3 regions of the Neobacillus sp. B24 genome follow, and region 1 is predicted to be linked to each of the others. Evidence: riboswitches for the same ligand, from Rfam matches in the RefSeq annotation. Region 1 holds a riboswitch; each other region holds the start of a gene.
What was found. Region 1 has a riboswitch for lysine ahead of ACZ43M_RS17745 (amino acid permease). Riboswitches for the same ligand answer to the same signal wherever they lie in the genome.
Positions count from the first base shown of each region.

Region 2: linked by a shared signal. The riboswitch ahead of ACZ43M_RS21145 (aspartate kinase) and the one ahead of ACZ43M_RS17745 (amino acid permease) in region 1 are both predicted to bind lysine.
Region 3: linked by a shared signal. The riboswitch ahead of ACZ43M_RS23625 (ABC transporter substrate-binding protein) and the one ahead of ACZ43M_RS17745 (amino acid permease) in region 1 are both predicted to bind lysine.

Region 1 is NZ_AP035777.1:3,611,828-3,622,339, reverse strand. It holds gene asnS (asparagine--tRNA ligase) at 1-279, shown strand, start outside; gene ACZ43M_RS17760 (DUF2089 family protein) at 463-834, shown strand; gene ACZ43M_RS17755 (SHOCT-like domain-containing protein) at 835-1,224, shown strand; gene ACZ43M_RS17750 (hypothetical protein) at 1,228-1,497, shown strand; gene ACZ43M_RS17745 (amino acid permease) at 2,218-3,699, opposite strand; lysine riboswitch at 3,797-3,986, opposite strand; gene ACZ43M_RS17740 (YitT family protein) at 4,174-4,989, shown strand; gene ACZ43M_RS17735 (MFS transporter) at 5,166-6,395, shown strand; gene ACZ43M_RS17730 (DMT family transporter) at 6,409-7,377, shown strand; gene ACZ43M_RS17725 (DUF421 domain-containing protein) at 7,438-8,298, opposite strand; gene ACZ43M_RS17720 (DUF1657 domain-containing protein) at 8,313-8,519, opposite strand; gene ACZ43M_RS17715 (YmaF family protein) at 8,767-9,105, shown strand; gene ACZ43M_RS17710 (hypothetical protein) at 9,236-9,841, shown strand.
Region 2 is NZ_AP035777.1:4,244,813-4,255,324, reverse strand. It holds gene ACZ43M_RS21165 (electron transfer flavoprotein subunit beta/FixA family protein) at 1-221, shown strand, start outside; gene ACZ43M_RS21160 (electron transfer flavoprotein subunit alpha/FixB family protein) at 261-1,238, shown strand; gene trxA (thioredoxin) at 1,530-1,844, shown strand; gene uvrC (excinuclease ABC subunit UvrC) at 1,970-3,745, shown strand; lysine riboswitch at 3,813-3,990, shown strand; gene ACZ43M_RS21145 (aspartate kinase) at 4,107-5,324, shown strand; gene ACZ43M_RS21140 (YslB family protein) at 5,390-5,842, opposite strand; gene ACZ43M_RS21135 (succinate dehydrogenase cytochrome b558 subunit) at 6,264-6,872, shown strand; gene sdhA (succinate dehydrogenase flavoprotein subunit) at 7,043-8,794, shown strand; gene sdhB (succinate dehydrogenase iron-sulfur subunit) at 8,815-9,573, shown strand; gene ACZ43M_RS21120 (class D sortase) at 9,701-10,291, shown strand; gene gerE (spore germination transcription factor GerE) at 10,431-10,512, shown strand, end outside.
Region 3 is NZ_AP035777.1:4,745,398-4,755,909, forward strand. It holds gene panF (sodium/pantothenate symporter) at 1-193, opposite strand, end outside; gene ACZ43M_RS23605 (YhdT family protein) at 190-474, opposite strand; gene ACZ43M_RS23610 (immune inhibitor A domain-containing protein) at 871-3,231, shown strand; gene ACZ43M_RS23615 (TVP38/TMEM64 family protein) at 3,265-3,798, opposite strand; gene ACZ43M_RS23620 (M20/M25/M40 family metallo-hydrolase) at 4,298-5,947, opposite strand; lysine riboswitch at 6,138-6,319, shown strand; gene ACZ43M_RS23625 (ABC transporter substrate-binding protein) at 6,399-7,193, shown strand; gene ACZ43M_RS23630 (amino acid ABC transporter permease) at 7,276-7,959, shown strand; gene ACZ43M_RS23635 (amino acid ABC transporter ATP-binding protein) at 7,956-8,678, shown strand; gene ACZ43M_RS23640 (efflux RND transporter periplasmic adaptor subunit) at 8,888-10,117, shown strand; gene ACZ43M_RS23645 (ABC transporter ATP-binding protein) at 10,101-10,512, shown strand, end outside.

The DNA of each region.
Region 1 (10,512 bases):
AAAACTGTTGCTGCAACTGATTTGCTCGTACCTGGCATCGGGGAGCTTATCGGCGGCAGTCAGCGTGAAGAACGGGAAGAAGTTCTTGCTGGCAAGATTAAAGAATTGGGCATGAGTGAAGAAGATTATTGGTGGTACTTGGAATTGAGGAAATACGGCGGTACGAAACATTCAGGATATGGAATCGGTTTTGAACGCCTTATTATGTACTTAACTGGCATGACTAATATTAGAGATGTCATTCCGTTTCCTAGAACACCAGGAAATGCAGAATTTTAAAAGTTTGATTTCAACAGACTCAGTATTTTTGAGTCTGTTTTTTTATTTGGCTCTTAAAAATAATTAATTCCATAGTTGATAAAATTAATTTTTTGATAATAAAATATAAAAAATATTAATTATTACTTTCAATTCTTAAACAATTAGGGTATGATATGGGTAAGCTTAGGAAAGGAGTTCCAAATGGCATATCCATTAATTACAAATTGTCCCGTTTGCAGTAAACAACTTACCATTACTAAACTCCAGTGCAAGCATTGCCATACGACGATTGAAAATGAATTTGAATTATCTAAGTTTGCTTCACTTGGTCAGGAACAGCTTCATTTTATTGAAATTTTTCTTAAATGCCGCGGCAGTATTAAGGAGGTTGAAAAAGAATTAGGTATTTCCTACCCGACAGTAAGAGGAAAGTTGGATGACATTATATCAGCTTTGGGTTATTCCACAGTAAAAAAACAGGAAATTGACAAGAAAAAAATCGTCTCGATGTTGGAAAAAGGTGAAATCACGGCCGAGGAGGCCATTACTTTATTAAAAGAGGGGGAAGTGTAGATGAAGGATGAAATTTCACGTGTATTAACATTGGTGGAGGAAGGCAAAATTGATAAGGAAAAGGCCACAGAATTGATTAATGTGCTGCAAGGAAAAGAAGAACCGTCAGTCTCATTAGCTAAAGAAGAGATCCCTTACGGCAATAAAATGTTAAAAATTCGCGTTACTTCTCATGAAGGGGATAACGTCAACGTAAACCTTCCGATCAATCTGGTCAAAGCTGTACTAAAGGTAGGAACAAGTATCGCCGAGAAAATACCTCAGGCCGAAATGTATGTGAAGGATATTAATGTGGATTTATTAATTGAAGCCATTGAAAACGAGCTGGACGGACAAATTGTCGATATTACTTCGGCAAATGGCGATAAAGTTTTTGTGGTGATTGAGTAAACCATGTTAAAAGTCAAAGTAAAAATGAAAGATAAGCGGTTCAGTATTCCGGTTCCCTATATATTCCTGAATCTGGTCAGTATGATCATTACATCGAAAAAAATGAATGGTGTTATCAATAAAGCAATCGAAAAAGATGGTGCAAAATTTAGCTTTCCCCAGATAGACAGGACCGATTTGAAGCCATTGCTTAAGAGTTTAATACAACACAAAGGAATTACCCTGGTGGAAACTAGATTAAAGGATGGAACAGAAGTGTCAGTAAAGCTTTGAAGCATTACCAGATAAAACGGTAATGCTTCTTTTTTGTAAAAAAACAGCATGCAATTTCTGCATGCCCAGATTGTCGAGAAAGGGTATACTTCTCGGCAATTTTTTATTTTTATAGAAAAGCCGATTACATTAAAATTGTCCCTGCTATGGGTCTGGTGATTTCCGCCAGGACATAATCAACCTAAGGAATTGCAACACACCTTTTCCGGTCTTTATAAGTTTATCGTAATCTTTTTCGTGTTGGGCAAGCCGCGGTTAGAAGAGCCAACTCACTTGTTTATTTTATAAAAAGGACTATTTTGTTGTTCGAGCTCATCAGACGCTAAAGCGAGTTTGATAAGTAAGCGGAGAAATTCCTCTTAATTAGAAATTAGCACTGAAAATAGCTTGAATAGGCGGAAGGATTCCGGTTATTAACCGGAAAAACGTGAAAATGAGCAATTTTTCTTAGCTTAGGCGGAAAACCTCCGCTTAAATTCCACGAAATGAGCTATATTCTTTAGTTTAACCGGAAAATCTCCGCTTATAGTTGTGCGGTGTTTATGCTGCCGAAGTCTTTCTTGTGGAGCGCAAATCAACAGACACATCGAATAGTGGGTTTATTAATAATGAAATATCAAATTAACGCGGTGAATTGTTAAAGAAATAATACAAAAAAATGCCGTCGAGAGTTTTTCTCGACAGCCTGAGCATGCATATTCTGCATGCTGTTCATCATGATTAATTATTTAAATCACAGTCTTTTAATGGAATTAGCTTCGTTTTCTTCGTAAATTTATATCCAAGCCAGACGATGAAGAACAATGGCAAGCCGATATAGGAGACGAGAACTCCGTTCCAATCAATTTGATCCCCCATAAATGCTGAATAATTTTGACCTAACACAACGAATGCACAGACTGCAAAAGCAAAGAGAGGTCCAAATGGGAAAAGTTTTGATCTGTAAGGTAATTTATTTAAATCCCTGCCTTGTGCCACATAGGCCCTGCGGAAACGGTAATGGCAAACCGCAATTCCTAGCCAAGCGATAAAACCGGACATTCCTGATGCATTTAAGAGCCAGACATAAACAGTTCCATCACCAAATAAGGAAGCAAGAAAAGCAAGTGTGCCTACCAATGATGTGGCAAATAAGGCGTTTACCGGCACGCCGCGCTTATTTAATTTAGCGAGAAACTTTGGTGCCTTGCCCGCGCGTGCCAAATCCCAAAGCATTCTAGTTGAAGCGTACATACCAGAGTTACCGGCAGATAATACAGCTGTCAAAATTACGGCATTCATGACAGATGCTGCAAAAGCGATGCCTGCTTTTTGAAAAACAAGCGTAAATGGACTTAGTGTCACATCTCCGTTGGCCAAGTTTTCATTCGTATAGGGAATTAACAGACTAATAACCACGATGGCTAAAATATAAAACAAAAGAATACGCCAGAAAACAGTCTTTACAGCACGTGGAATGGCTTTTTTCGGATCTTCCGTTTCCCCTGCAGCAACCCCCAATAATTCAGTTCCCTGGAAGGAAAATCCTGCTGCCATAAATATACCTAACATTGTCATAAAGCCGCCGTGGAACGGGGCATCACCTATCGTAAAGTTTTTAAATCCAACTGCTTCGTCACCTATGATTCCAAAAATCATTAAGGTACCGGCAATAATAAAAACAATAACAGTGATTACCTTAATGAATGAAAACCAATATTCCGCTTCGCCAAAACCTTTTACAGAAAGATAATTGAGTAAAAACATAATAGCTAAAAAGATACTGCTCCATAATAAAGATGGAGAATCTGGAAACCAAAATTTCATAATCATCGTTACGGCAGAAAGTTCAGCAGCAATTGTAATTGCCCAGTTATACCAATAATTCCAGCCTAACGCAAATCCAAGGCTAGGGTCGACAAATTTAGTAGCGTAGGTACTAAAACTGCCGGCTACCGGCATATAAGTGCCCATTTCCGCTAAACCTTGCATTAAGAAGTATACCATGACACCAATAATCATATAGGAAAGAATCGCTCCACCTGGTCCAGCGGTATGAATGGCACCGCCACTCGCCAAAAATAGTCCGGTTCCGATTGTACCGCCAAGTGAAATCATCGTTAAGTGACGAGATTTTAAGCTGCGTCTTAATTCATTGTTATTTTGTTGTGGTGTGAGATCTTCTGAATATACGTTTTCCTTTAATGCTCTAGCAGTTTGCATCGTTTTGACTCCTTTTTGAATTATTTGGAAGGAGTTTGGAATAAAAAATGCCATCGAGAAGCTTCGATGGCATGATTAATACCCAACATCATACCTTCCGAAAGATAGCTCAACATGTTTGAATGGTAAGTCCAAACATGACAGTTCTGTTCCTGTTCGGAAACAGCCCCAGCATGCCTTTTCAGAGACCAAAGCATACTTCGGCAGTTTTTCCTTTCAAACGGAGTCGAAGATGTCTCTGCATCTCGTCCGCTTTACTTATAAAAACCGCGACCTCTACCTCATCGGTTTGATGAGGATTGTTTTATTAAATTAATACATTACTAAAGTATAAATGTTATTGTAGAAAAGTCAATGGAAAAATTTGCAGATAATTGATTATTATTGTAATAAACTATCTAGTTTACATCATCAATGAGAATCGGTATTATTTTTTAAAAGAAATGCTTTACAGGCGGGCAGGAGGAGAAAGCGTTGCGGCTTATTGGATTAATCATCGGCTCCCTCATTGTAGTAGTCGGTTTCAACCTTTTTCTTATTCCACATGAGGTATTGAGCAGTGGACTAAGTGGGATTTCGATGCTAATTGGATTAATTACCCCAATAAATACGGGATTGGCAAATTTTCTGTTGAATCTCCCTTTATTAATAATTGGTTATAAAATGCTTGGGAAAAAGTTTATTATGAACTCCATTTTTTCAGTTATTATTATTTCCTTCGGTCTTTACATAGTGCCGGTTTTCCCCGTAGCAAATGACATGATTTTATCATCGATATTTGGAGGAGCATTAACTGGTCTCGGAGTTGGGATCGTTTTCCGCTGCTCAGGTTCTACTGGTGGATTTGATATTATTGGGATGATTGTTTCTAGGAGTAAGGACTTCCCTATCGGTGATTTACTGTCAGGAATGAATGGTGTTGTCATTGTGATAAGCGGGTTTATATTTAATTGGGATTCAGCTCTATATACATTAGTATCGATTTATGTCACTGGTAAAGTAGTGGATGCGATCTATACGGACCACACGAAGTTAACCATAATGATAATTACCGATAAAGGACAGGAAATGAGAGAACATTTACTGAATAATTTGTACCGTGGATTAACGGTCATGGATGGTGTCGGCGGTTATTCGAATATGAATCGTAATATTTTAATAACAGTCATTTCAAGATACGAATTAAATGATGTTAAAAACCTAATCAAAGAAGTGGATCCGTCCGCTTTCGTTAATATTACCGAAACGATTGAGGTAATGGGGTTATTTCATCGCCCAAGTCCTCAATAATATTCTAAAAAAATAATCCCACACTAGGGTAATTTTTTTAGCTAATTCAATATTAACAAACAATTCAGAAATCTGTTATACTTTAGGATATCGAAAAAATTCCATGGAGGCAGTCCAATGTAAAATCCCCTTACTTTTAGTAATATAAAAAACTAAATAAAAGTGAGGGTGGTATTATGTCCAATTTTATCGGAAAACAGAAATCGTTCCGGTTTCTTTGGGTAGGACAAATGTTTGCCAATCTGGGAGATATATTATATATCGTTTGTTTGATAAAAATGATTTTTGATGCAACTGGCTCTGTTACCTATATGGCCCTTGTTCCTTTTATAAACACATTCTCGGGATTGGTTAGCGGATTGTTGGCCCCGTTGATCATCAATAAGTACCGTCTGAAGTCGATTTTAGTCTTTTCACAATGTGGGAAGACAATTCTGTTGCTGATTTTATGTGTTTTTGTTGTTACTCTCGAAGCCAGTGGGTTATTTTTTCTCTATTTACTCATCGCTCTGGTTTCATTTTTGGATGGCTGGGCGACCCCTGCACGGAATGCGCTTGTTCCCGGTTTGGTAAAGGAGAGTATACTAGTAAAAACCAACAGTTTATTATCGATTTCAGACCAGGTGATTCAGTTGATTGCCTGGCCAATTGGAAGTATTTTTTTGGTGGCTGCCGGCTATGGAAGAATTCTTTGGCTTACCTTTTTCCTGTACATGATTTCAACTGTTTTGATGATCCTAATCTCCCCGCCAACTACTCAATCACGCAGCAGTGGAAATCAAACACAAACAGAACTATTAATTGAGGGCTGGAGACTGATTTGGAACTCAAGGCAGCTCCGGACAATTAGTTATATGAACATACTTGAGACATTTGCCAACGGGGTTTGGATTGCCGCGATATTGTTTGTTTATGTTTCCGAAGCATTAAATAAACAGGAAAATTGGTGGGGGTTTATTAATGGAGCGTTTTTCGGAGGGATGCTTTTTGGCGGCTTTGTCATTTATCGTCTCTCAAAACACTTGGAACAAAATCTAGGAAAAACAATTCTATGGTCAACTTTTTGTTTAATCGGGATTACCTTTGTATTCGGAATCACAACGATTCCTTGGCTGGCTCTGCTCCTGTCATTTTTATTTGGTTTGCCTCAAATGGCCCGGGATGTTGCTGAAACAACGATTTTCCAAAAAAGTGCAAGAGACGGGCTGCTTGCTAAGGTTTACTCCGCGAGAGGAACGCTAATTTTTGCAGCCTTTGGCATATCATCGCTTGTCATGGGATGGATAACCGAACAATTTGGGGTGCAAACGACATTTATGACGGCAACAATCTTGTTTATCTGTTCGTTTATGGTCGCCCTCGTAAATAAAAGAAATCTAGAAGTGAAGCACAAAATTAGAGAATGAGAGGACTATTATTATGAGGCCAATCATCTTGGGCATCTTTGCTGCCTTCTTTTTTGCATTTACGTTTATCTTGAACAGGTCCATGGATTTAGCAGGGGGAAGTTGGATCTGGAGTGCGACGTTACGGTATGTTTTCATGATTCCTTTTCTGCTGGTGATTGTATTGGCGAGAAAAAACCTATTACCCCTTTTTAAAGAGATGAAAAAATATCCCGGACATTGGGTGTTATGGAGTTTCATTGGATTCGGCCTATTTTATGCCCCGCTTTGTTTTTCGGCTGCTTATGCTCCAGGCTGGCTGATCGCCGCAACCTGGCAAATTACGATTATTTCTGGTGCGTTATTGTCACCGCTCTTTTACGAAACCGTAACGACTAAAGCAGGACAGATATCCAAACGAGGGAAAATTCCATATAAAGGATTGGGCATGTCTTTGATTATTCTGCTCGGAATAATTTTAATGCAGATTCAGCAAACAGGTAATCTTTCAAAGCTGGCGATTATCCTGGGAATCGTACCGGTAGTAATTGCTTCTTTTGCCTACCCGCTGGGGAATCGAAAAATGATGGACCTTTGCGGGGGGCGATTGGATGTTTTTCAACGGGTTCTAGGTATGACTTTGGCCAGTATGCCTTTTTGGCTGGTGTTAGCTTGTTACGGATTACTGACAAAGAGAACACCAAGCATGGATCAAGCCTTTCAATCAGGATTGGTCGCAATTTCCTCAGGGGTGATTGCGACTGTCTTATTTTTTCAAGCGACCGACCTTGTTCGGGGGAATATGCAGAAGCTTGCAGCAGTGGAAGCAACTCAATCCATGGAAGTTTTGTTCGCACTTCTAGGAGAGGTATGGCTGTTAAAAGCAGCATTACCGGACCCGGTATCCTGGGCAGGTATTCTATTAGTTATGGGCGGGATGATCCTTCATAGTTATATAACCAATAAAAACTCACTGCCAAGAAACAAGAAAGTTAGTGCATAATCAATAATAAAAATCCTTACCAGAATGATGGTGAGGATTTTTTCTGTAGCTTTCAGATGATTAGCCATTTAAGTAAGGGGAAAGTTTTTCAATTATTTCCTCTAATATCGCAGCATTCTTCCTATACATCGCCTTTGATTTCTCGCAATCCGTGGAAAGTGAAAAGATTTCTAAATCGGCCTGTGTTTTCTTCAAAGTTGCCATCAATAGCGGTCTTTGCTGTGGTGCAGGAACCTGAATTTTATCATCGTACAAGTCAATGGTTAGCTCACCATAGGAATCCACCTGGGCCATAAATACGTTATCAAGTGTGGCATTCATCTTTTCCAATTCCGTATAAAGCCATCCTCTTCCCTTACCAGAAGCACGCAATCCTTCTTCAATAATACTTCCGTCCATAATGACTGTCTGGGGTTCTTTTTCATTTGGCATTTTCATTTGCAAGTCTTTTGGAGTCAAAGGGCGGTTTTCTTTCTTCAACAAAGCTGTAACATTGCCGCGTGGCTCCAAAATGGCAAACTCTACATCCGCAACTTTGAAAATATTTTGCTGCCGAAGTAAAGCCGATAATTCATCAATCGTATACCGTTCCTTTTTTAAATTATCCTCCAATATTTTTCCGTCCTTAATAATTACCGTTCCTTTTCCTTCAATAGCATCTCGAAAAAACTTGCTCTTTAACGAGAAAATGTCAACCAAGATTGTAACCAATCCAAAGAGTATAATGGCTAGAGCTCCCTGTAAATAGTTTTTTTCCAATCCAGTAATAGCTTCGCCGGCTATGCTTCCTATTGTGATACCAGACACGTATTCAAAAAAGGAAAGCTGCGAAATTTGTTTTTTACCAATAAGCTTTGTGGTCAGAAATAAGACAACAATAAAAATAAATGAGCGATAGATAACTTCCCAAAAACTTTCCATATTATCACCTCAGGTTATGAGCCCTTGTATTGCGGTTCTAAACGTTCAAGTTCTAATACACGATACTGAAGATCCTTTTTTACATTTCCAATAGCATCCGCGGCCTCATGAAATACAGATTGCGCCTCTGTTTCTATAGAATTTAACGCTAGTGCAGCTAGTTGGTTTTCTATGCTTTTTATTGTTGATAAGCATTGTTTTACATTAGAAGCTACCGTCATGCCAGGCCTCCTTAAATGTTTTAAATGGAACAGATTTTAAGCCAGCAATTGTTTGCTTAACCTGTGTTCCAACTGTCATCTATGTTACCTTCTTTCAGGAAAAATGGTCTTACAGACCTAGTATGTCAACAATTATATTGGTTATGTATTTAGGGGAGGATGAAATAGATGGAAATAACTGAAAAAGAAGAAAGGTCTTTCATTTCGTGCATATAGTTTTTATATAAACGTACGTGAGGTGATTGGATTGATTAAAATCAGCAAAGATGATTTTGTCCCAGGATTTGTTCCTCACCATAACCATGGCTCTGTTGATTATACCGGCATGAGTTCCGGTCACGTTCATCAGTGTTTGGATGTTACATCACCACCGATTCCGACTCAGGACGGGGGCCATATTCACTATACGGAAGGATTTGTCCTATTCGAGAATGGGCATACCCACCATTACCGCGCCTATTCAGGACCAGCAATTCCGGTAGGAAATGGCATGCATGTACATTATTACGACTTTTACACCTCAGAGGATGATGGACACAACCATCATGTTAAGGGTGTAGATCATCCGGCGCCTGGAACTAAATAGCCATTTAGGCCAATCTTTTTCATAGATTGGTTTTTCTTTTTTTAGATATTTTTGAATTTTCTTGAGGTAAATACTGTTAATTTAAGGTAAAATGAAAGATGCATTAGACATAAAACAGGGGGTAAGATTTTTGTTAGCACTAAAGAGAAGGGAATTCAGTGAGGAAAATTCTGTAAAATTGGTGGCTTATACGATTATTTTGTACATAAGCAGTGCATTTGTCCCATTTGTCATAGTGGCATCCTATCAAAGCATGGTTTATTATTCCCGTTCACAATGGTTCTTTGCCACACCGTTCTCAGCTTATATAGCCTTTATGGGTGGAATGTTATACATAGCTGTATTGTTAACATTATATCTAATTTTTAGGCAAAGGTGGGATGGATCTGCCTTTAAATGGATTATTGGACTTCTGATTCTTATCAGTCTTCCTGTCTTTTTTTTAAGTCTAACCAATTACTACTATGTAGACGATGATGGAATCCACTATAATCAATTAACCAGCCTTAAAGAAGATGAGTTTAAGTGGGAAGAAATGAAGACTGTTCATATTGTTTATCGAAACCATCAGGGCACCACCAGTTATTATCAATACAAATTTGAATTAAAGGATGGCAGAGTGGTTACCTTGCCATACAATGAGAAATTTGATGAAAATAGACGGAGGGTCAACGAAAAAGTAGAACAGAACCAAATTAAAGTAAAAGATAATTTTGATAACCCGGTTAAAGACTAAAAAACGAGGCTTTCCCTTTACGGGAAGGCCTCGTTTTTCAAAATGTTCACAAATACGACACAAATATTCCGTTTATTCTTAATTTTCAGTGCTATACTATAGATGTAAAAAGAAAACAGTAAATAACATCTTAGGAGGCTCAACCATACGTGTTCGTTCCGTTTGTGAACGAATAGTTAGGTTATTCCATACTCATTTGCAAAGGTGGAGCGATGAAAACTTTGGAACAAGAGTAAATCCTTAACCAACCTTTTAAATGCGACTCGGGTAAACTAAAAGAGTTAATTTAAAAGGATCTTATTCGGCTAAAAAACTAATAAGATAACTGGTAAGCATTTGCATGATTCTGAAATATCAAGTCAATAAGTGATATTTAGTTATCACCTTCTTAATTCAAAGCTTTTATTGCCAAGAAACCAAAACAACTGAAGGAATAGAGAGTTTCCATCGGTACTAGACCGATAAATATGTTTCTTTTTAGGAATTTGAATTCCATTTAATATGTGAATTAATTCCTTCAACGGAACAAACACACATCGTCTAATATTTCAAAGTTCCCCATTAGCTCGAAAGATGACTAATTGGAAATAATTAATGAAATTCAGGCTGGTGTCATGGTTGGGTCTCCTAAGATGTTAAAGCATTAAGGGGCTGCTTCTCAAAAGAAGGCA
Region 2 (10,512 bases), 630 kb from region 1:
ATCCTTCTTTACCAGGGATCATGAAAGCGAAGAAGAAACCGCTTGAGGAATTGGAACTTGATGATCTTGATCTTGAAGAAGACGATGTTGAAGCCAAAACAAAAACAATTGAAATTTATCTGCCAGCAAAGAAAGAAGCAGGTAAGGTTCTTTCAGGCGAGCTTACTGACCAAGTGAAGGAACTTGTTAGTCTGCTCCATAATGAAGCTAAAGTAATTTAATTTGTTTTTATAAAAATTGTTTCCAGGGGGTATACTCATATGTCAAGAAAAGTATTAGTACTCGGAGAAGTTCGTGACGGATCCTTACGTAATGTATCTTTCGAAGCAGTCGCAGCAGCAAAGACAGTTGCCGAAGGTGGAGAAGTTGTTGGTGTTCTAATTGGTGAAGCTGTAAGCAGCCTTGGCGCGGAGCTTGTGAAAAATGGTGCTGACCGTGTGGTTGTTGTAGAAGATGCAAAATTAAAGCAATATACATCTGACGGCTATTCCCAAGCACTATTAGCTGTAGTGGAGCAAGAGCAGCCGGAAGGCCTTGTCCTTGGTCATACTGCACTTGGTAAAGACCTTTCGCCAAAAATCGCTGCAAAGCTTGAAAGCGGTCTAATCTCGGATGCAACAGCGGTAGAAGTGGCTGGCGGAAATGTCGTGTTCACTCGCCCAATCTACTCTGGTAAAGCGTTTGAAAAGAAAATTGTGACGGACGGTTTAATTTTTGCTACAGTTCGCCCTAATAACATTGCTCCACTTGAAAAAGATGAAAGCAGAAGCGGCGAAGTGACTTCCCTTTCTGTTGATATTAAAGACCTTCGTGCAATTATTAAAGAGGTTGTCAGAAAAGCAACTGAAGGCGTAGACCTTAGCGAAGCGAAAGTCGTCATTTCAGGCGGACGCGGTGTGAAGAGTGCAGAAGGCTTTGCCCCGCTCAAAGAATTGGCAGATGTATTGGGCGGAGCAGTTGGTGCTTCCCGCGGTGCCTGTGACGCCGAATATTGTGATTACTCACTGCAAATCGGTCAAACAGGTAAAGTTGTCACACCTGATCTTTACATCGCTTGCGGTATTTCAGGTGCCATCCAGCACCTTGCTGGAATGTCCAACTCCAAGGTAATCGTAGCCATTAACAAAGACCCAGAAGCAAACATCTTTAAAGTGGCCGATTACGGCATCGTTGGCGACCTGTTCGAGGTTGTTCCAATGCTGACTGAAGAGTTTAAAAAATTAAAGGTACACCAATAATAAGAAAAGCGGAAGCGCCTTGACCAGGGGCGACAGGCATAAGACAAGCCTGCAAGAAGGTTGTTCTTTAACCTTCTTGACGGATTGGCTTATGACCCCGAGCCCCTAGGCGCTGGAGCTAGCCAATAATAAGGGCGAGCGGAAGGTTCCGCTCGCCTTTAATATGGCTTTCGCATAGAATACTTATGGGCAAGTAGGGAAAATTAGTTTCGAGACAGATTATTAGCAATCAAAATGCTAACAATGTTATACTTTCGTTAGATTTAAGTAATTATCTAGGAGGTCAATAAAATGGCTATTTCACACGTAACAGATCAAAACTTCACTGCTGAAACAGGCTCAGGCACTGTTCTAGTAGATTTCTGGGCTCCATGGTGCGGACCTTGTAAAATGATTGCACCGGTTTTGGAAGAACTTGACGCAGAAATGGGCGATAAAATAAAAATCACCAAGCTTGATGTGGACGAAAACCCACAAACAGCAGCAAACTTTGGCGTTATGAGTATTCCTACTCTGTTAGTGTTCAAGAACGGCGAAGTCGTTGACAAAGTTGTCGGCTTCCAGCCAAAAGATGCATTAGCAGGCGTGCTGCAAAAACACATTTAAGCTTTCAAACACGACCTCAGCATTGAGCTGAGGTTTTTTTATGCCCAATAACCTCCTACTTCCCTAAAGAGCAGGAATGCTATAAAATTTAAGGATAGAACTAAGGACGGAGGGGGAGTAGCCGAATGAATGAAATAATCAAACAAAAATTAACACTGCTGCCTGATCAGCCTGGCTGCTACTTAATGAAAGACCGTCAGGGAACGATTATCTATGTCGGGAAAGCGAAAATTTTAAAGAACCGCGTTCGTTCCTACTTTACTGGATCACACGATGGAAAAACATTAAGACTCGTTAATGAAATCGAGGATTTTGAATATATTGTTACCTCATCAAATATTGAGGCCTTACTTTTGGAATTAAACCTCATCAAAAAATATGATCCAAAGTATAACGTCATGCTGAAGGATGATAAAACCTATCCGTTTATAAAACTAACGGCTGAGCGGCATCCAAAGTTAATCATCACGAGAAAAGTCAAAAAGGACAAGGGGAAATACTTTGGACCCTATCCGAATGTAAGTGCAGCCAACGAAACGAAAAAGCTGCTTGATCGAATCTATCCGCTTCGCAAATGCTCGACTTTGCCAGATAGGGTCTGTCTGTATTACCATTTGGGCCAATGCCTGGCGCCTTGTGTGAATGAGGTGAAAGAGGAACAGTATAAGCAGATGACGGATGAGATTTCCCGCTTTTTAAATGGCGGCTATAAAGAAATTAAACACGAGCTGACGGAAAAAATGGCAGCAGCAGCCGAAGAACTGGATTTTGAACGTGCTAAGGAATATCGTGATAAAATCGTTCATATTGAAACGATTATGGAAAAACAAAAAATCACGATGACCGATTTTACCGACCGCGATGTGTTCGGCTATGCCGTTGATAAAGGCTGGATGTGCGTCCAAGTCTTTTTCGTCCGGCAGGGAAAGCTGATCGAACGCGATGTTTCCATGTTTCCTATTTACAATGAGCCTGAGGAAGAGATTTTGACGTTCCTTGGCCAGTTTTATCAGCAATCCAATCATTTTAAACCAAAGGAAATTCTGATTCAGGATGATGTAGATTTAAATATGGCCGAGCAGCTTCTCGAAGTGAAAATTCTCCAGCCGCAGCGCGGGCAGAAAAAAGATCTTGTTAAAATGGCAATAAAAAATTCCAAAATTGCCTTAAAGGAAAAGTTCTCACTCATTGAAAAGGATGAGGAACGAACAATAAAAGCGGTCGAGAATTTGGGCGAAGCCATTGGTATTTATACGCCGCACCGGATTGAAGCATTTGATAACTCCAATATTCAAGGAACCGACCCCGTTTCGGCCTTGGTTGTGTTTATCGACGGAAGGCCTTATAAACGGGAATACCGAAAGTATAAGATTAAAACAGTAAAAGGGCCTGATGATTACGAATCTATGCGCGAAGTGACAAGAAGAAGGTATTCACGTGTGTTAAAAGAGAATCTGCCGCTGCCAGATTTAATCATTATTGACGGCGGTAAAGGGCATGTCGAGGCAGTCCGCGATGTCCTAGAAAATGAATTGGGCCTGGATATTCCGCTATCTGGTCTAGTCAAGGATGAGAAGCACCGGACCTCGCAGCTGCTGTATGGCAACCCGTTGGAAATGGTTCCATTGGCGCGTAACAGCCAGGAATTTTACCTGCTGCAGCGGATTCAAGATGAAGTGCACCGATTCGCCATTACCTTCCATCGGCAAACCCGCGGAAAGACTGCCTTTCAGTCAATGCTTGATGATATCCAGGGAATTGGGGAAAAGCGTAAGAAACAGTTGCTGAAGGAATTTGGTTCTGTCAAAAAGATGAAGGAAGCAACACTAGAAGAGCTGCGTGCCATCGGACTTCCGCTTCCTGTTGCTGAAGAACTACTGAAAAAACTGCATTCACAGTGATTGTCAGAAAAAACAGGCTATGCTATAATGAATAGAAATTTAATATTCTACCACTTTTACGTGTTAAAGTGAAGGTAGAGGTGCGAGCTTCATAAGTAGAGGTCTGGAGAAGGATGAGCTTCAACGATAGACTTTGAAAGGGAATGTTCGCCGAAGTGAGGAAAGACTCATTGCTTTCTTTGCTGGTCCTGTATTGAATAAATACCGGATTGTCAAGACTACTGTCTTGGAGAGCTATCTTTTATTGTTTGCACAGGAATTTATTTTTTGTGTTTAGTTAAGCAATGAGAGACTCTCTCATTGCTTTTTTATGTTTACAGGGAAAGATAGCTAAGACGGATAACTGAAAGTAGGGGAAGAGATGGGCTTAATTGTACAGAAATTTGGCGGGACATCGGTTGGCAGTATTGAAAGAATTTTAAATGTTGCCGAAAGAGTCCGTGAAGAAATCGTAAAGGGAAATCAGGTAGTAGTGGTTGTTTCGGCAATGGGGAAAACGACAGATCAGTTGGTTAGCATGGCAAAACAGTTGTCCCCACAGCCAAATAAGCGGGAAATGGACATGCTGCTTTCTACTGGAGAGCAGGTGACAATTTCGTTACTATCAATGGCATTAAACGCAAAAGGGATTCCGGCTGTGTCCTATACTGGCTGGCAGGCAGGCATTGTCACCGAACCAGTTCATGGCAACGCCCGAATTTCCAACATTAATACGGAAGCGGTTAGGAGTCAATTGGAGGCAGGGAAAGTTGTCATTGTTGCAGGCTTCCAAGGAATAAGTGAAGACGGTGAAATAACGACTCTTGGCCGCGGCGGGTCAGATACGACTGCCGTCGCGCTCGCTGCTGCCCTACAAGCAGATAAATGTGATATCTACACGGATGTGACCGGAGTATTTACAACCGATCCAAGGTATGTAAAGGGAGCACGAAAATTACGTTCAGTTTCATATGATGAAATGCTCGAGCTGGCGAATCTTGGTGCAGGGGTGCTGCATCCAAGAGCAGTAGAATTTGCGAAAAACTATAATGTCCGCCTTGAAGTTCGTTCAAGTATGGAAAAAGTCGAAGGTACAGTAATTGAGGGGGAAGTAACAATGGAGCAAAATCTGGTTGTCCGCGGGGTCGCGTTTGAAGATGAAATTACTAAAGTAACAGTGTTAGGACTCACTAATTCTTTAACAAGCTTGTCAACAATTTTTACAACATTGGCCAGGAATCATATTAATGTAGATATCATTATTCAAAGCACAACCGAGGCAGGTACAGCCAATCTTTCATTCTCCATCCATACGGATGATTGGCTCGAAACCTTGAATGTGTTAGAGGACAATAAAAACGTGCTTGGCTATGAACAGCTTGATGCCGAAAACAAATTGGCGAAGGTTTCCATTGTCGGTTCTGGAATGATTTCCAATCCAGGTGTAGCTGCGCAAATGTTCGAAGTCCTGGCGGCCAACAACATCCCAATTAAAATGGTCAGCACATCCGAAATCAAAGTTTCAGCTGTAGTTGAAGAAAAACACATGCTTCAGGCAGTTGAAGCCCTTCATAAGGCATTTGAACTCGATAGAGAATAGGGGTTAAATGGGAATTGGTGTCAGGCGCCATGTGAACTTGCACAGAGCCTGACACCACCTCTTTCTTAAATGGAATCTTTTCGATCCCATTTCACGGTAAACATTACTTTGTTGGATTTTTTGATTGGATGCTCAAAGGTTTCGGCGATGGCTTCTTTTTGGTGTTCGATTTGTTGGGCAAGGAAGCCAGCTTCAAGCTGGAAGTAGTGTTCGGCTTTTGATTTGACCCGGGAGACGATGAGTGGACTCATCAGTTCCAATTCCAATTGATTTTTAGCTTCTTTTTTTATTTCTAGTTCGCCCCAAGAAGCTTTGGCGAAAAAATCAATAATTTGGTCCATGCTTTCTAACGGGTATTTTCGCGCGAGCCGTTTCCCTGCCCAATACAGAATTTCAGGTGTATCTTTTCCAAAAATCTCAGGCAGCAGAATCTCTCTGATTAATTCATACCCAAACATTGAGATGGTTCTTGGCTCCAAAGTACTTATATTTTGTTCTGCAACTGAACTATTTTTCACAAGTTTCCCCTCTTTCTATCATTCTATTATATACAATTTAATTTAAAATTCAGCACAGGTTTTGCTAAGGAAAGCGTTTACATTACAGATTGGGATTTATTACTATTCTACAAAATCTTCTCTTTTTTATCATCATAATTATCATTGCCTATTCGAATAAAAAATCTTTAAGTAAAATGTTGGTAATTTAAAAGGAAATAAAGATACTCTTCCTTTTAGAAAGTTTATTTTACAACCCTATTATAATATCAATATATTTTAAAAATTTTATTTTTTGTCTTGTTTTTATGTATCCGTTTCCTTGACGCTCTATGATGTTGGGAGTAAAATGGACATGTCACATAATTGTCACAGTGTTGCTAGGTTTTGGGGGATATTGAAACCTAACAGCATTTTTTAAAATTAATGAGGGGGTAAATCAATGGCGGGGAATCGCGAATTTTTAAATCGGAGATTGCATTCGCTGCTTGGGGTCATTCCAATCGGTGTCTTTCTTCTGCAGCACTTAACAGTGAATCATTTTGCGACAGATGGTGTGGAATCCTTCAACAAAGCAGCTAACTTTATGGGGAATCTTCCGTTCCGTTATGTCCTTGAGACGGTGGTAATTTATTTACCGATCCTGTTCCATGCAATCTACGGGCTGTATATCGCATTTACAGCAAAAAACAATGTTAGCAGATTTGGATTCTTCAGAAACTGGATGTTCCTGCTGCAACGTATTTCAGGCGTTATTACTCTTATTTTTATTACTTGGCATGTTTGGCAAACTCGCGTAGCGGCGGCATTTGGAGCAGAAGTTAACTTCCAAATGATGGAGGAGATTTTATCTTCACCATTTATGTTCGTATTCTATTTAGTTGGAATTCTTTCTGCCATTTTCCATTTTGCGAATGGTTTATGGTCATTCATGGTTAGCTGGGGTATTACGCAATCCCCACGTTCCCAAGTCATTTCTACATATGTTACATTGGCAGTTTTCGTTCTTCTATCGATTGTAGGAATTCAGACTTTATTAGCATTTGTTTAAATGAAAACTCGCCGATTGGCAAGTCCGTTAGGACGGTTCATGCGGCGTAGTTGAATTTATGCGTTAAGAAATAATAAAATTTTGAAGAAATTTTATTATTTGTTATTAGCAAAAAAATTAATCTCTAAATATGTTGAAATATTGGATTTGGATTAAGGGAGTGAGTCAGAATGAGTAAGGGTAAGGTGATCATCGTCGGCGGCGGGTTGGCTGGATTGATGGCAACAATTAAAGTTGCAGAACACGGAACACCTGTTGAATTATTTTCGCTGGTTCCGGTTAAGCGCTCTCACTCTGTTTGTGCCCAAGGCGGTATTAATGGAGCAGTAAACACTAAAGGTGAAGGGGATTCCCCATGGATTCACTTTGATGATACGATTTATGGCGGAGACTTCTTGGCCAATCAGCCTCCTGTAAAAGCAATGTGTGATGCGGCACCTGGTATTATTAATCTATTTGACCGGATGGGAGTAATGTTCAACCGTACTCCTGAAGGATTGCTGGACTTCCGCCGTTTCGGAGGTACACAGCATCACCGTACAGCATTTGCAGGTGCAACAACTGGTCAGCAATTACTTTACGCATTGGATGAGCAAGTTCGACGTCATGAAGTAGAAGGCCTTGTAACCAAATATGAAGGCTGGGAATTCTTAGGTGCCGTTGTGGATGATGACGGCGTATGCCGCGGAATTGTCGCTCAAGACTTAAAAACAATGGAAATTAAATCCTTTGCTGCTGATGCTGTCATCATGGCAACTGGTGGCCCTGGGATTATTTTTGGAAAATCTACTAACTCTGTTATTAATACAGGTTCTGCTGCAAGTATTGTTTATCAACAAGGGGCTTACTATGCAAATGGAGAGATGATCCAAATTCACCCAACTGCTATTCCTGGAGATGACAAACTTCGCCTGATGAGTGAATCGGCACGCGGTGAAGGCGGCCGTGTTTGGACCTATAAAGATGGTAAGCCATGGTACTTCCTAGAAGAAAAATATCCAGCTTACGGAAACCTTGTCCCACGGGATATTGCGACACGTGAAATTTTCGACGTCTGCGTCAATCAAAAGCTTGGTGTCAACGGAGAAAACATGGTATTCCTTGATTTATCTCACAAGGATCCACATGAACTGGATGTAAAACTTGGCGGTATCATCGAAATTTACGAAAAATTCGTTGGTGATGACCCGCGTAAAGTTCCTATGAAAATCTTCCCTGCTGTTCACTATTCAATGGGCGGATTATGGGTTGATTATGACCAAATGACAAATATTCCAGGACTATTTGCTGCCGGGGAATGTGATTACTCACAGCACGGTGCCAACCGTCTTGGAGCAAACTCGCTTCTTTCTGCGGTTTATGGCGGTATGGTGGCAGGACCGAATGCAGTTCGCTATATTAGTGGTCTTGAAAAGAGTTCTGATGCTGTTTCGCCTACTGTCTTTGACCGTCATGTTAAAGAGCAGGAAGAAAAGTGGAACGGTATCATGTCTCTGAATGGTACTGAAAATGCTTATGTTCTTCATAAAGAGCTTGGCGAATGGATGACAGATAACGTGACCGTTGTTCGTTTCAACGACAAGCTTTTAAAAACTGATGAAAAAATTCAAGAGCTTTTGGAACGCTATCAAAATATTAACATCAATGATACATCTAAATGGAGCAACCAGGGTGCGGCCTTTACAAGACAACTGCAGAACATGCTGCAGTTAGCGCGTGTTATTACACTTGGTGCTTACAATCGTAATGAAAGCCGCGGTGCTCATTATAAGCCTGAATTCCCAGAGCGGAATGATGAGGAATTCATGAAGACAACCATGGCTAAATTTGTCGATGCAACATCTGCTCCGGCTTTCCATTATGAAGAGATCGATGTTTCCTTGATTAAACCGCGGAAGCGCGATTATACAACAAAACATTAAGGGAAGGGGAGAAGACAATTATGGCTGAAAAAGTAGTGAAATTTATTATTCAACGTCAGGATACCGAAAGTTCTGCCCCTTATGAGGAGGAATTTGAAGTTCCATACCGTCCGAATATGAACGTCATTTCGGCTTTAATGGAAATTCGTAGAAATCCTGTCAATACGAAAGGACAAGCTACCACTCCAATTACCTGGGATATGAACTGCCTTGAGGAAGTGTGTGGCGCTTGTTCAATGATTATTAACGGCAAGCCTCGTCAATCCTGCTCAGCGCTGGTTGACCAATTAGAGCAGCCAATCCGTTTGGCACCAATGAGAACATTCCCGGTTGTCCGTGACCTTCAGGTTGACAGAAGCAGAATGTTCGATGCGTTGAAACGTGTAAAAGCTTGGATTCCAATTGACGGAACCTACGACTTAGGCCCTGGGCCGCGGATGCCTGAGAAAAAGCGTCAATGGGCATATGAGCTATCAAAATGTATGACTTGTGGTGTCTGCCTAGAGGCGTGTCCGAATGTCAACAGTAAATCTGACTTTATCGGACCACAGCCATTATCGCAGGTTCGTTTATTCAACGCTCACCCAACTGGGGCAATGAATAAAGCAGAGCGTTTGGAAACGATTATGGGTGAAGGCGGTCTTGCCAACTGTGGTAACTCGCAAAACTGTGTTCAATCCTGCCCGAAAGGTATTCCGTTGACTACCTCTATCGCAGCCTTGAACCGTGAAACAACCATCCAAGCCTTCAGAAACTTCTTCGGAAGCGACAACGACTGATTGAAAAGTTTAAAACCTTCTTTTCTATTTATAGAGAGGAAGGTTTTTATTTTGCTAATAGCTCTTCATTCTTTGTTTGTTATACTATTAATAAACAATTCGCTAATGAAAAAGGCAGGTACGTAAGTTGAAATCAAAATTACCACTTTTCATCATTTTTATTGGTATGATACTTCTTGGTATTGGGGTCTGGCAAATCATCAATGTCAAAATCCAGAATAATGCATCTCTTGAAACAGCCAAGAAATTAGTTCAGGCCAGCTCAAAAAATCCCCCGGGGCAAAGTGCAAGTAAATCAGACGCACCGCCTGAAATGGGAGAAGAAGTTGGCATTCTAGAAATTCCAAAAATAAAGGCACAGTTGGCCATCATTGAGGGGACGGACCCGGATGATTTGGAAAAGGGTGTCGGCCATTATAAAGGATCCTATTTTCCGGGTGATAAAGGACAGATTGTGTTATCTGGGCATCGGGATACGGTGTTTAGGAAGTTAGGTGAACTAAAGATTGGCGATGCCTTAAATATGCAAATGCCTAATGGTCAATTCACCTACGAAATTACCAAGACGAAAATTGTTAAATCCGATGATACAAGCATTATAACCCTGCAGAATCAGGAGGAAGAATTGATTTTAACCACCTGTTATCCGTTTCGTTATGTAGGAAATGCTCCTGAACGATATATTATTTATGCAAAGCAAAAAGCTCCTGCTCAGTAAGGGGCTTTTGCTTTTAAAAAATCATAAAACCTTCAAGGAAATATAGTCACTACCTATGCATCCTTCACATAAGATATGGTGACTAAATATATACCCACCCCCGGTGCATAACTGGCGAAGGCAAGGAGGGTTACAATACTTGAAGGAGAATGAATATACTCACAAGCCGTTACTCACCAAACGAGAAAGAGAAGTATTCGAACTGTTGGTTCAAGATAAAA
Region 3 (10,512 bases), 1.1 Mb from region 1:
CGATAAAACTCGAGGCGCTGCCATAGGTGGCCACCATCGTCATCGCTAGGATAAAACCGCCCATCTGCCGCTCACCGAGAAAGTACTCTTCCAAAAATGAATTAGACTTTAGCACAAATTTGTTCGACCAAATGCCGACCGCAAAAATAATCAATAAGAAAATCAATAGTGGTGTAATCACGGCCCAATTCATTCCGTGCCCTCCTCTGCCTCTTCAAAAGGAACGTCGTTGAAGAGAAATTTCACAGTCAGGATAACGAGTATGATCATAACAATTGACCCAAGAATGCAGCTATAAAAGAACCAGGCCGGCAAGCCAAATATGTAGGTATAATCTTCGACCTTGGCGGAACCGAGGCCATAGGCAAACCCGTACCAGATAATGAAATTGATGATGACAAGCCCAACGCCAATCAACGCTTCGCGGTGGGCAATTTTAAACCGCTTATCCAATGGTTTTTCTTGCTTTTTCACACAGAATGCCTCCTTAAGGAAAAGGAACTACGGAACCTTTGTACTCCATAGTTTATGTAATAAAGAATATATTACCAAAGTTTACTACAGGAAAAAGAGACTATTGTTAAAAAAAGGACAATTTTCTTATGGTATTGGAATATATTGTTATTTACCACTGTTGAGATTTGAAAATTCATAGGACGTTTTAACTATTTTTGTCAGGAAATAATTAAAATATTTACAAATATTCATAATAATTTTACTATTGTACTATATTCTACTTCTTTAGGGTTGCTAAATTTTAATAGATTTCCTCTTGATGGGAATTAGGGAGGTATAAAGCCTAAAAATACATATTTTATTAGCGGGCAGCAATCAGTAGAAACGCATTTTTTTAATTTGAGGGGGAGACAGATGAAAAAGAAGAAAATCCTTTCCACAGCACTAGCGCTTACTTTAGGCCTAGGACTAGTAAACGTGGCTGCAGCTACACCTACTGGGAAAGCAAGTAGTCCTGCAACGGCCAAACTTTCCGTAAACGGGGCGCCGGTTGATTTGGCCATTGCCAATGATGAGAGATTAATAGAAATGCTGAAGCGCGAAGGGAAATTGGCGAAGAATGCAAGCCCTGCAGAGGCAGAAAAAGCTTTAAAAAATTATCTAAAAGGCAAGAGTAAACTTTCCAAGACAAAGGACAAGCTGCCTGCCAGCCTTGGTACTTTAAAAGAGGGTACACAGTCAAAATCAAACGGCCTTAAAAATGGAAACGGGAATAAACTGGGCCAAGCCAAGAAAAACACAGTCGACCCAGTTGACAAAGAAGCTTATAAAGGTGAGGTCCGCGAAGATAAAGTCCTTGTTTTAGCCATTGATTTCCCAGATTACGAGAAAAGTTCTATTACCAAAGAAGAAACGGACATGTGGTATGAAGACTACACACATGACCATTTCCAAAATATGATTTTTGGAGAAAATGGCTATGAAGGGCCAAACGGCGAAAAACTTGTTTCTATGAAGCAATATTATGAGCAGCAATCAGGCGGCAGCTATACCGTTGATGGAACTGTTGCCGGCTGGTACACAGCGGATCATCCTGCTAAATATTATGGAGAGAATGTTCCGGCTCCGGATGGAAACGATGCCGCTGCCAGAACACTTGTATATGAAGCCCTCAAAAAGGCAGCTAAAGATCCAACTATCGACTTAAGTAAGTATGATGTATGGGATCGTGATGACTACGATGGTGACGGAGTCTATAACGAACCAGACGGCCTAATTGACCATTTAATGGTGATTCACGCAGGTGTTGGTGAAGAGGCTGGCGGCGGCTCCCTTGGCGGTGATGCGATTTGGTCACACCGTTCGAAACTATCAACCGGACCAGTAGCTGTACCGGGCGCAACATCTGACAGTCCTCGATGGGGCGGTGTTTTGGGTGCATGGGATTATACAATTGAACCTGAAGACGGGGCGGCCGGCGTGTTTGCTCACGAATTTGGACATGACTTAGGACTTCCAGATGAATATGATACTCAATACACTGGTACAGGTGAAGCAATTGCCTACTGGTCCATTATGGCGAGCGGCAGCTGGGCAGGAAAAATTGGCGGAACTGAGCCGACTGGTTTCAGCCCATATGCAAAAGAAATGCTTCAAAACTTGCATGGCGGAAACTGGTTAAGCGGGACAACCCTCAATGCAGATGAAATTACTAAAGCAGGTACTACTCTTCTTCTTGATGAAGGGGTAACAAAAGGCACTAATAACGATGCTGTACGTGTCAATTTGCCTGATAAAGAGAATAAAGTAAATACACCAACAAGCGGACAATATGAGTATTACAGCGGCAGCGGTAATGAAATGACAAACACTATGGTTACCTCTGTAGACCTGACAAAAGCAACAAACGCTCAACTGACCTTTAATGCCTGGTATGATATTGAAGAGGAATGGGATTACGCTTCTGTCCAAGTAAAGGAAGCAGGTTCTGACACTTGGGTGGCAATTGAAGGTAATATCACAACAGATGCTAATCCAAATGAGCAAAACCCAGGTCATGGTATTACAGGTACATCTAATGGTTGGACAGCGGCAACATTTGATTTAAGTGCCTATGCAGGCAAAAACATCGAACTAAAATTTGAATACTGGACAGATCCATATGTAGCACAACGCGGTTTATATGTCGATGATATTAAGATTACTGCAAATGGTGAGACTGTTCTTTCTGATGATGCCGAGGGTGATTCATCATTTACGTTTAATGGATTCTCAAAGGATAAAGGTACATTCTTCTCTACACATTACTACTTACTAGAATGGAGATCTCATAACGGTGTCGATGAAGGCTTGAAGAACATCGCCCGCGGTGCTAGCATAATGTCCTATAATCCTGGTTTAGTAGTATGGTATGTTGATGAAACCTATGATAACAACTGGACAGGCGTTCACCCTGGTGACGGTTTCTTAGGTGTCGTCGATGCGGACCAGCATACGGTTTCCTGGAGTGACAAGACCGTCGGGTCAACCCGTTACCAGCTTCATGATGCTGCATTCGGTCTGGCTAAAACAGAAAAAATGTTCTTGAATTATCCAGGTCAATTTACAATGACAGATAACTTTACCCAACGTAATCCGTTATTCGATGACAAGGCCAACTACAGCAATGCTGGTATGGTCGATGCTGGACGTAACGTACCAACCTTCGGATTAAAATTCCGTGTCGTTGGTGAAAGTGCTGATGGCACAGTTGGTAAAGTGTTAATTTTTAAATAAGAGAATTAAGAATAGGGTGCCCCGTGGGACACCCTATTTTCTTTTCAAAAGGAAACCTATTGTAAAAATCGCAGCTAACGCCATGATGATTTTCCCTTGAAGACTCCATTCTAGCACTTGTTTAACGGAGTAAGCCTCGATAAACAGGGCTGGGATTTTTCCAAGCGTGCTGGCGATGGAAAAATTCAAGATGCCGACTCGACTGCCGGCACTCACTAGGGTCACTACCCCCGAAGGGATGAATGGAAAGATTCTTAATGCGATAATTAGAAAAAATGCTTGGGGTCCTTTAGTATGCTGGAGTCTATCCAAGTATTTGTTACTAATTTTTGTTTTCACTTTGTTAATGCCTTTGCGGTATAAATAAAAGCTGATGACGGCACCCAAGGCCTCCCCTAGAATAGAAACAGCCAATCCTTGCGCAAACCCGAAAAAGGTAATATTCGCTGCTGTGACAAAGACACTCGGGACCAGCCCCAGGACGCTAATCATCACATTAATAATAATACTTAACCACACTGCATAACTGCCACTAGTTTCAAACCACGCTAGTATTTGTGATTCCATGACTACCTCGTCCCCCAAGACTCCCATTGTGATCATTGTATATCTTTATGTTAATTAAAAATAGGTGTCCTCGGAAGAGAACACCTCGTTACTTACGGATAAGTTTGATGTTTCAAAAGTTGGTGGTGTCACCGGAACAGGCACCGCCCCCTATTGAGGACAGTTTTGCTGATTTTTTAACCTGCTTTGTCCTCAAGAACCCTTATTGAGGACACTTCCACTAGTTTTTCACCCTGCTTTGTCCTCAAGAACCCTTATTGTGGACACTTCCACTAGTTTTTCACCCTGTTTTGTCCTCAAGACCCTTTATTGAGGACACTTTCACTAGTTTTTCAACCTGCTTTGTCCTCAAGACCTCTTATTGAGGACACTTTCACTAGTTTTTCAACCCGTTTTGTCCTCAAGAGTTACTATTGTATATATTTTATCTAATAATTTCCTAATACAATGATTCAAATCAGGAACCGTCCTAATTGACCCGGTAATCGGCACCTCTTCATTATCCCAGCAGCTGCCGTATAACGGTATTGGTCAAGTTTGGCACGATTTCAAGCGAATAGGTCATTTCCATTCGTTCGAGTTTTTTGTGGGCGTCTACCCCATATGGGCCAATATTAATTACCGGCACATTCAATTCCCGGATGTCCTGGTACTCGACGTAATGCTTTGTCCCCCAGCCCGGATTATTTTTCGAAACAGCCTGAATCCCCTCTTCATCATCGCTTAAGGCCACAAAGCTCATGTCCGAAATATACGGGAAGAAATTCCGGGTTACAATTGGGTGCGGGTACAATGGCTGTACTGTTTCCACCGCTTGATTTAATGCATCAAGCAGCGCTTGTTCCTTGTCGTTCTTGCCTGACAATTCAATCCGCGGTGAGTACAAGGATGAATAAAATACGATAATAGCAGGATTTTTATCCTTCATCCACTTCCACGCTTCTTCCACTACCCGTGCAGCAAACATTCGTGTATCCAGTTCTTTATCCTGTAACAGCGCTTCTTTAAATTGGTTCATATGAGAAACAAAGGCATCACCATGCTCCCCAACCAGCATTTCTTCCATCTCTTCATAGCTGTACACTCTCGGACACCAAGGATGTTCAACATATGGTTCTCCGCTCATACTGCTGTACTGCTTAAAGCGTTCATCAAACGTCTTCAAGGCTTTTTCGAAGGCAATATTGGCCTGTTCCTTCAGTTTTTCCAGCACGTCCTTCGGCGACCAGGAATGAATGAAAAAGTTATAATAAACATAAGCAGACAATGCTGTTTGTACGGTGTAAGACGGTTTCAAATCCGTTTGCTTTAAGGAAACAGGAGGAACCGTCAGTTCACCAAAGGCCTCGTTACAAAGCTCAGGATTATAGTCAATTTGCTTAGTTAACTCAGCGGCTATAAAATTCGGATCTAGCCCTTCAAAAGCAGAGCCTACATGGGTTTCGGCACCCGTAATAAAAAACGATGGCAGCAGCTTCCCGACCGTTCCCATATAAATATAGCGATTTTCATCACCCTGATGGCGCGGTGAGACGAAGTCTGCATTAATTGCCGCAACATAGTCAAAGCCATGCTCCTGCTTCCAGTTTTTCAACACCTTTAACGCCGACAGAACTCCGTGAGAGCTGTCCTCCTCATCACATTCAGCTAATAAGACGATATTCCCATCCAATTGTTCTGGATGCTCAGAGTAGTATTTTACTAGATATAGGTTACTGGCGACTCCACTCTTCATATCGAGCACGCCTCTGCCGAACATCCAGTCCCCTGACTCAAGATGTTCCTTCGCCGAAGCAGGCAGTTCCTCGTTTTTTAGCGCCTCCATCAATTGATCTGGATAGCAGGCATGTTGTTTCAATTGAGTAAAATCATCAATACCAACCGTGTCCATGTGCCCCATTAGGATAACGGTACGATTGCTAGTCCCTTTCGTGCCCTTTACGAATGCTAAAACATTGTATCGTTCATGTTCATCTTGGATCGTTTGCGGCATTAGGAGATGGGACTGATTTTCGGTAAAATAAGGAAATGACGAAATAAGTTTGTATAAAGAATCGGCGATTTTCTTTTCACCAGTTGTATTTACTATACTTTCTATATTCACTAGTTGATTGGTGAACGCCAATACGTCCTCGCGGCACTGCAGCATTAATAAGACCCCTTTTTATAATAGATTGCTATTGTAAAAAAATTTATACCAATTCATAAATAGTCGTCAAGCTATTTTTAATAGGATAAAAAATCCAGATAATTTATACTTGCAGATGAATAAATATTACTATATACTGAATTTTGTCAATAAAAACAGAATATTAAATCCTCATCTTTTCAAGCATTTGAGATGGGGTAGAGGTCGCGATTAATAAGAGTATCCTATTCGAGATTCAGTGAAATCTATGAAAATAGGAAAAAGGATTAATCGCCGAAGCATCCGGAATCACTGTTTTCGGATAGCTGGGGCTGCACTCGAAAGGGGCAGAACTGTCACAATTTTCGCGAATTGTGGAGAACTATCTTTATTCAAAGCTTAGGATGAGGGTGTCAGGCACCGTCATAACCATGGACGGTGCCTTTTTATTTTACTAAGGGGGAAAAGCATCATGAAAAAACTATTGATTACCGGAGTATCGGCCCTCATGTTGATGTTATCGGCATGCGGCACAGAGGAAGGCCCAAAAACAGGACAAGCCAAAGGAGAAGACCTTCACCTCATCAAAGAGGGTGAGCTTTCGTTCGCAATGACAGGCCAATATCCGCCATTGAATTTTAAAAAGGATGGAAAATTAACAGGCTTTGACGTGGAAATTGGCACAGAAATCGCCAAACGCATCGGCTTGGAAGCAAAACCGGTAACAAATCAATGGGAAACGATCATTCAAGGATTAAAAGCGAAAAAATACGATGCCATTATCGGCTCAATGACCGCAACTCCTGAGCGCGACAAGCAGATTGACTTTACCAATCCATATTATTTGTCTGGGGCGCAGATTTTTATAGCAGCTGACAACACTGACATTACTGCTAAAGAAGATTTAAAGGGGAAAACAGTCGGGGTAATCCAGGCCAGCACTTGGAAGGACATGGCTGAGGAATTATCGGATAACGTGAAAGGCTACCCAACAGATGTTAACGCACTTCAAGACTTGGAACTAGGTCGCCTCGATGCGGTTATTACCGATAAAATTGTCGGCTTAAACGCACTTAATGAAAAAGGTTTGAAGATTAAAGAGGTTGGCGACCTGTTAAACGAAGATCGTGTCAGTGTCGGCGTTGCAGAAGGAAACAAAGAGCTTGCCGATAAAATTAACAAGGCGATTGACGATATGCTCAAGGATGGCACTTACGAAAAAATCAGCAAAAAGTACTTCAACCGAAACATCATGGAGCAGCAATAAGGTTCTACTATAAGCAGACAACTATATAATGTGAGCTCGTATGCTCGGGCTTGCGTTATTCCTTAAGGAGGCAAGGACAAGCATGGATTTTATCCAAAATATCGTCGGAATCTTAAGTGAACATGGCCTTGCATTCTTGCAAGCCTCTTGGATGACAATTTCCATCACCATTATTTCCCTTCTATTTGCGATGATCATTGGCATCATCTTTGCAGGGTTTAAAATTTCTTCCGTTAAAATTCTTAATCGGGTGGCCGACATCTATATTGGCATTATCCGGGGAACCCCGTTAATTGTGCAAATTATGTTTCTGTATTACGGGATTGCCAACTTCCTCACCCTTAACAGCTTTACCGCCGGTGCCCTCGCCTTGAGCATCCATACTGGAGCTTATATTGCGGAGATATTCCGCGGGGCGGTTCAATCGATTGACCGCGGGCAAATGGAAGCGGCTAGATCGCTGGGGATGAGCTATCCGCTGGCGATGCGAAGAGTTATTTTTCCTCAGGCATTAAAACGGGCGATTCCACCGCTCGGGAACCAATTCATCATCAGCTTGAAGGATTCTTCCCTTGTTGCCTATATTGCGGTAACCGACCTATATAATACTGCTCTAACCGTTCAAGGGGAAAACTATATGCCGTTTGAAACCTATTTCGTTGTCGGACTTTATTATTTGATTATCGTGTTAATCTTCACCTGGTTCTTCAACCGCCTGGAGAAAAAGTATGATGTCAGTAAACCGAAGGGAGCTGCGCTTGCATGATTAAAGTGGAAAACTTGTCAAAATCCTTTGGCCAGCTTCAAGTTTTAAAAAATATCGATTTAGAAGTAAGAGACAGTGAAGTTGTCGTCATGATCGGCGCGAGCGGTTCAGGCAAGAGCACGCTGCTCCGTTGTTTAAACTATTTAGAAACTGCTGAGGCCGGTGTGATTACGATTGGGGATGAACCTATTAATCCTGCGAAAACGAATCTAAATAAGATGAGAGAAAAAGTGGGCATGGTGTTTCAGCATTTTAACCTGTTCCCCCACATGACAGTCTTGGAGAATATTATCGAAGCTCCCGTCCATGTGAAAAAGGTGACGCGTGATAATGCCACCTCCTATGCCATGGAATTGCTAAAAAAAGTCGGGCTGCACGATAAGGCACATTTTTACCCTGACCAATTATCTGGGGGCCAAAAACAGCGGGTGGCGATTGCCAGGGCCCTAGCGATGCAGCCAAAGGTAATGCTGTTCGACGAACCGACATCTGCATTGGACCCCGAGCTAGTTGGTGAGGTCCTTCAGGTCATGAAGGATTTGGCCCGTGAAGGCATGACGATGGTCATTGTAACGCACGAGATGGGCTTTGCCAGGGAAGTGGCCAGCCGCATTGTGATGCTCGCCGACGGCCATATTATCGAAGAGGGACGTCCGGAGGAAATCTTTAGTAATCCACAGCATAAGCGGACACAGAGGTTTTTGAATCAAATTTTATAAGTTTTTTATGAAACAGGGTGCAGCTCAAAATGGGCTGCACCCTGTTCTTCATGTAATTTGAACCAAAAACAGTTAAAAACCCGTCAGTAATAATGGATACTATTTTAACATGTTTCCAGTTATTCCAAATTGAATTAAATATTGAAATATTATCCAAATGACTTATAGTTATTATAAGAGAAAACTATTTTACTAGACGGGGGTACATTGTGAAAAAAAGAAAAATGTGGATTTGGATTGTGTCAATTGTTATTTTACTAGGAATTGGGGGAACAGCCGCTTATTTTTTAACCAGGGGTGAAGCGAAAATGGCTGGTGGAGAAACAGCAGCACCGCCCATTACCGTTCAAAAAGCGAGCGAGCGTGAACTGGCGCAATCGATTCTGGTTACCGGAAAGATTGTCCCGGAAAGCGAGCAAAAGATTTTTATCGAGCCTGAAAAAGGTACGATTAAAGAAATAAAGGTGGCAGAGAACCAAGCAGTCAAAGCCGGTGATGCGCTGCTTGTTTACGATTCTGCAAAAATAGACAGCGAGTTAACTAAAGCAGTTCGTGGCAAGGATTTGCTTGCTAGCAGAGCCAAAACGGAACAAAGTCAAATCACCGATGTAACGAAACGGCTTAATGAGGCGAAAAAGAAATTGTCATCCCAGACTTCCATTGCGGTGAGTACCGAGGAGGTGCCTGTGACCCAAGAATCTGTAAATGGGCTGGCAAACGAAAAAATTCAGCTGGAGATGCAGTATGAAAGTACAAAGTCTGAAATTGCCTCTGCTGAAGATCAGATTAAAGAGTTGAACGCCCAGAAAAAAGACATGACCGTTGTAAGCAAAATGGATGGCATCATCGTGAAGGTTGAACCAAACGTTGCCAAAACCGAAGCCGGCTCGACGGAACCTGTCATCCATATTATTTCGAGCCAGCCATATAAAGTAATCGGAACGATGAGTGAATTTGATGCTGTTAAAATTCAACATGGACAGCCCGTGATTATCCGGCCAAAAGTCTATAAGGACCGCGAATGGAAGGGGACGATTGAATCTGTTTCCCAATTCCCGAGCGAGGACGGCGGTGCCGGCGGTGAATTTGGCGGCGGTGCTCCCGGCGGCAACGTGACGATGTATCCGTTTAAGGTCGCGATTACCGATAATACCTCGGAGCTGCGCCAAGGCTTCCACGTTTCTTTGGAAATTAAAGTCGGCGGCGTGGAAAAACCACTCGTCGTTCCACACCCGGCTCTAGTCGATGAAGGTGGTATTAAGGTGGTCTATGTATTAGTCGATAAAAAGCTTGAAAGACGCGAAGTGAAGACAGGCGCTATGAATGATGAATTCATCGAAGTCACTGAAGGGGTAAAGCTAGGTGAGCTGGTCATAATTACTCCAAATGAACAAATGCATGACGGAATGGAAGTGACCTCTTTTGATGAAGTTGAATAATATCACAAAAGTTTACGGGAAGGGTGCACTTGAGGTTCCTGTCTTGCATGGAATTGATCTAACTGTTGAAGATGGGGAATTTATTGCGATTATGGGTCCATCAGGGTCTGGCAAATCGACGTTAATGAATATTATCGGCTTTTTGGATTACCCGACAGACGGAACATATGAGTTAAATGGTGGAGTTATCAACTCCGCAAAAGAAACTGCTCTTGCAAAATTAAGAAATGAACATATCGGCTTTGTTTTTCAACAGTTCTTCATGTTTCCAAGGGATAATGCATTGAAGAATGTCGCATCTCCTCTCATTTATGCGGGTGTTTCCAAACGGGAGCGGACAGAACGGGCCAAGCAAATGCTAAAAAAGGTTGGCTTGGAAGATAGGATGAAGCATC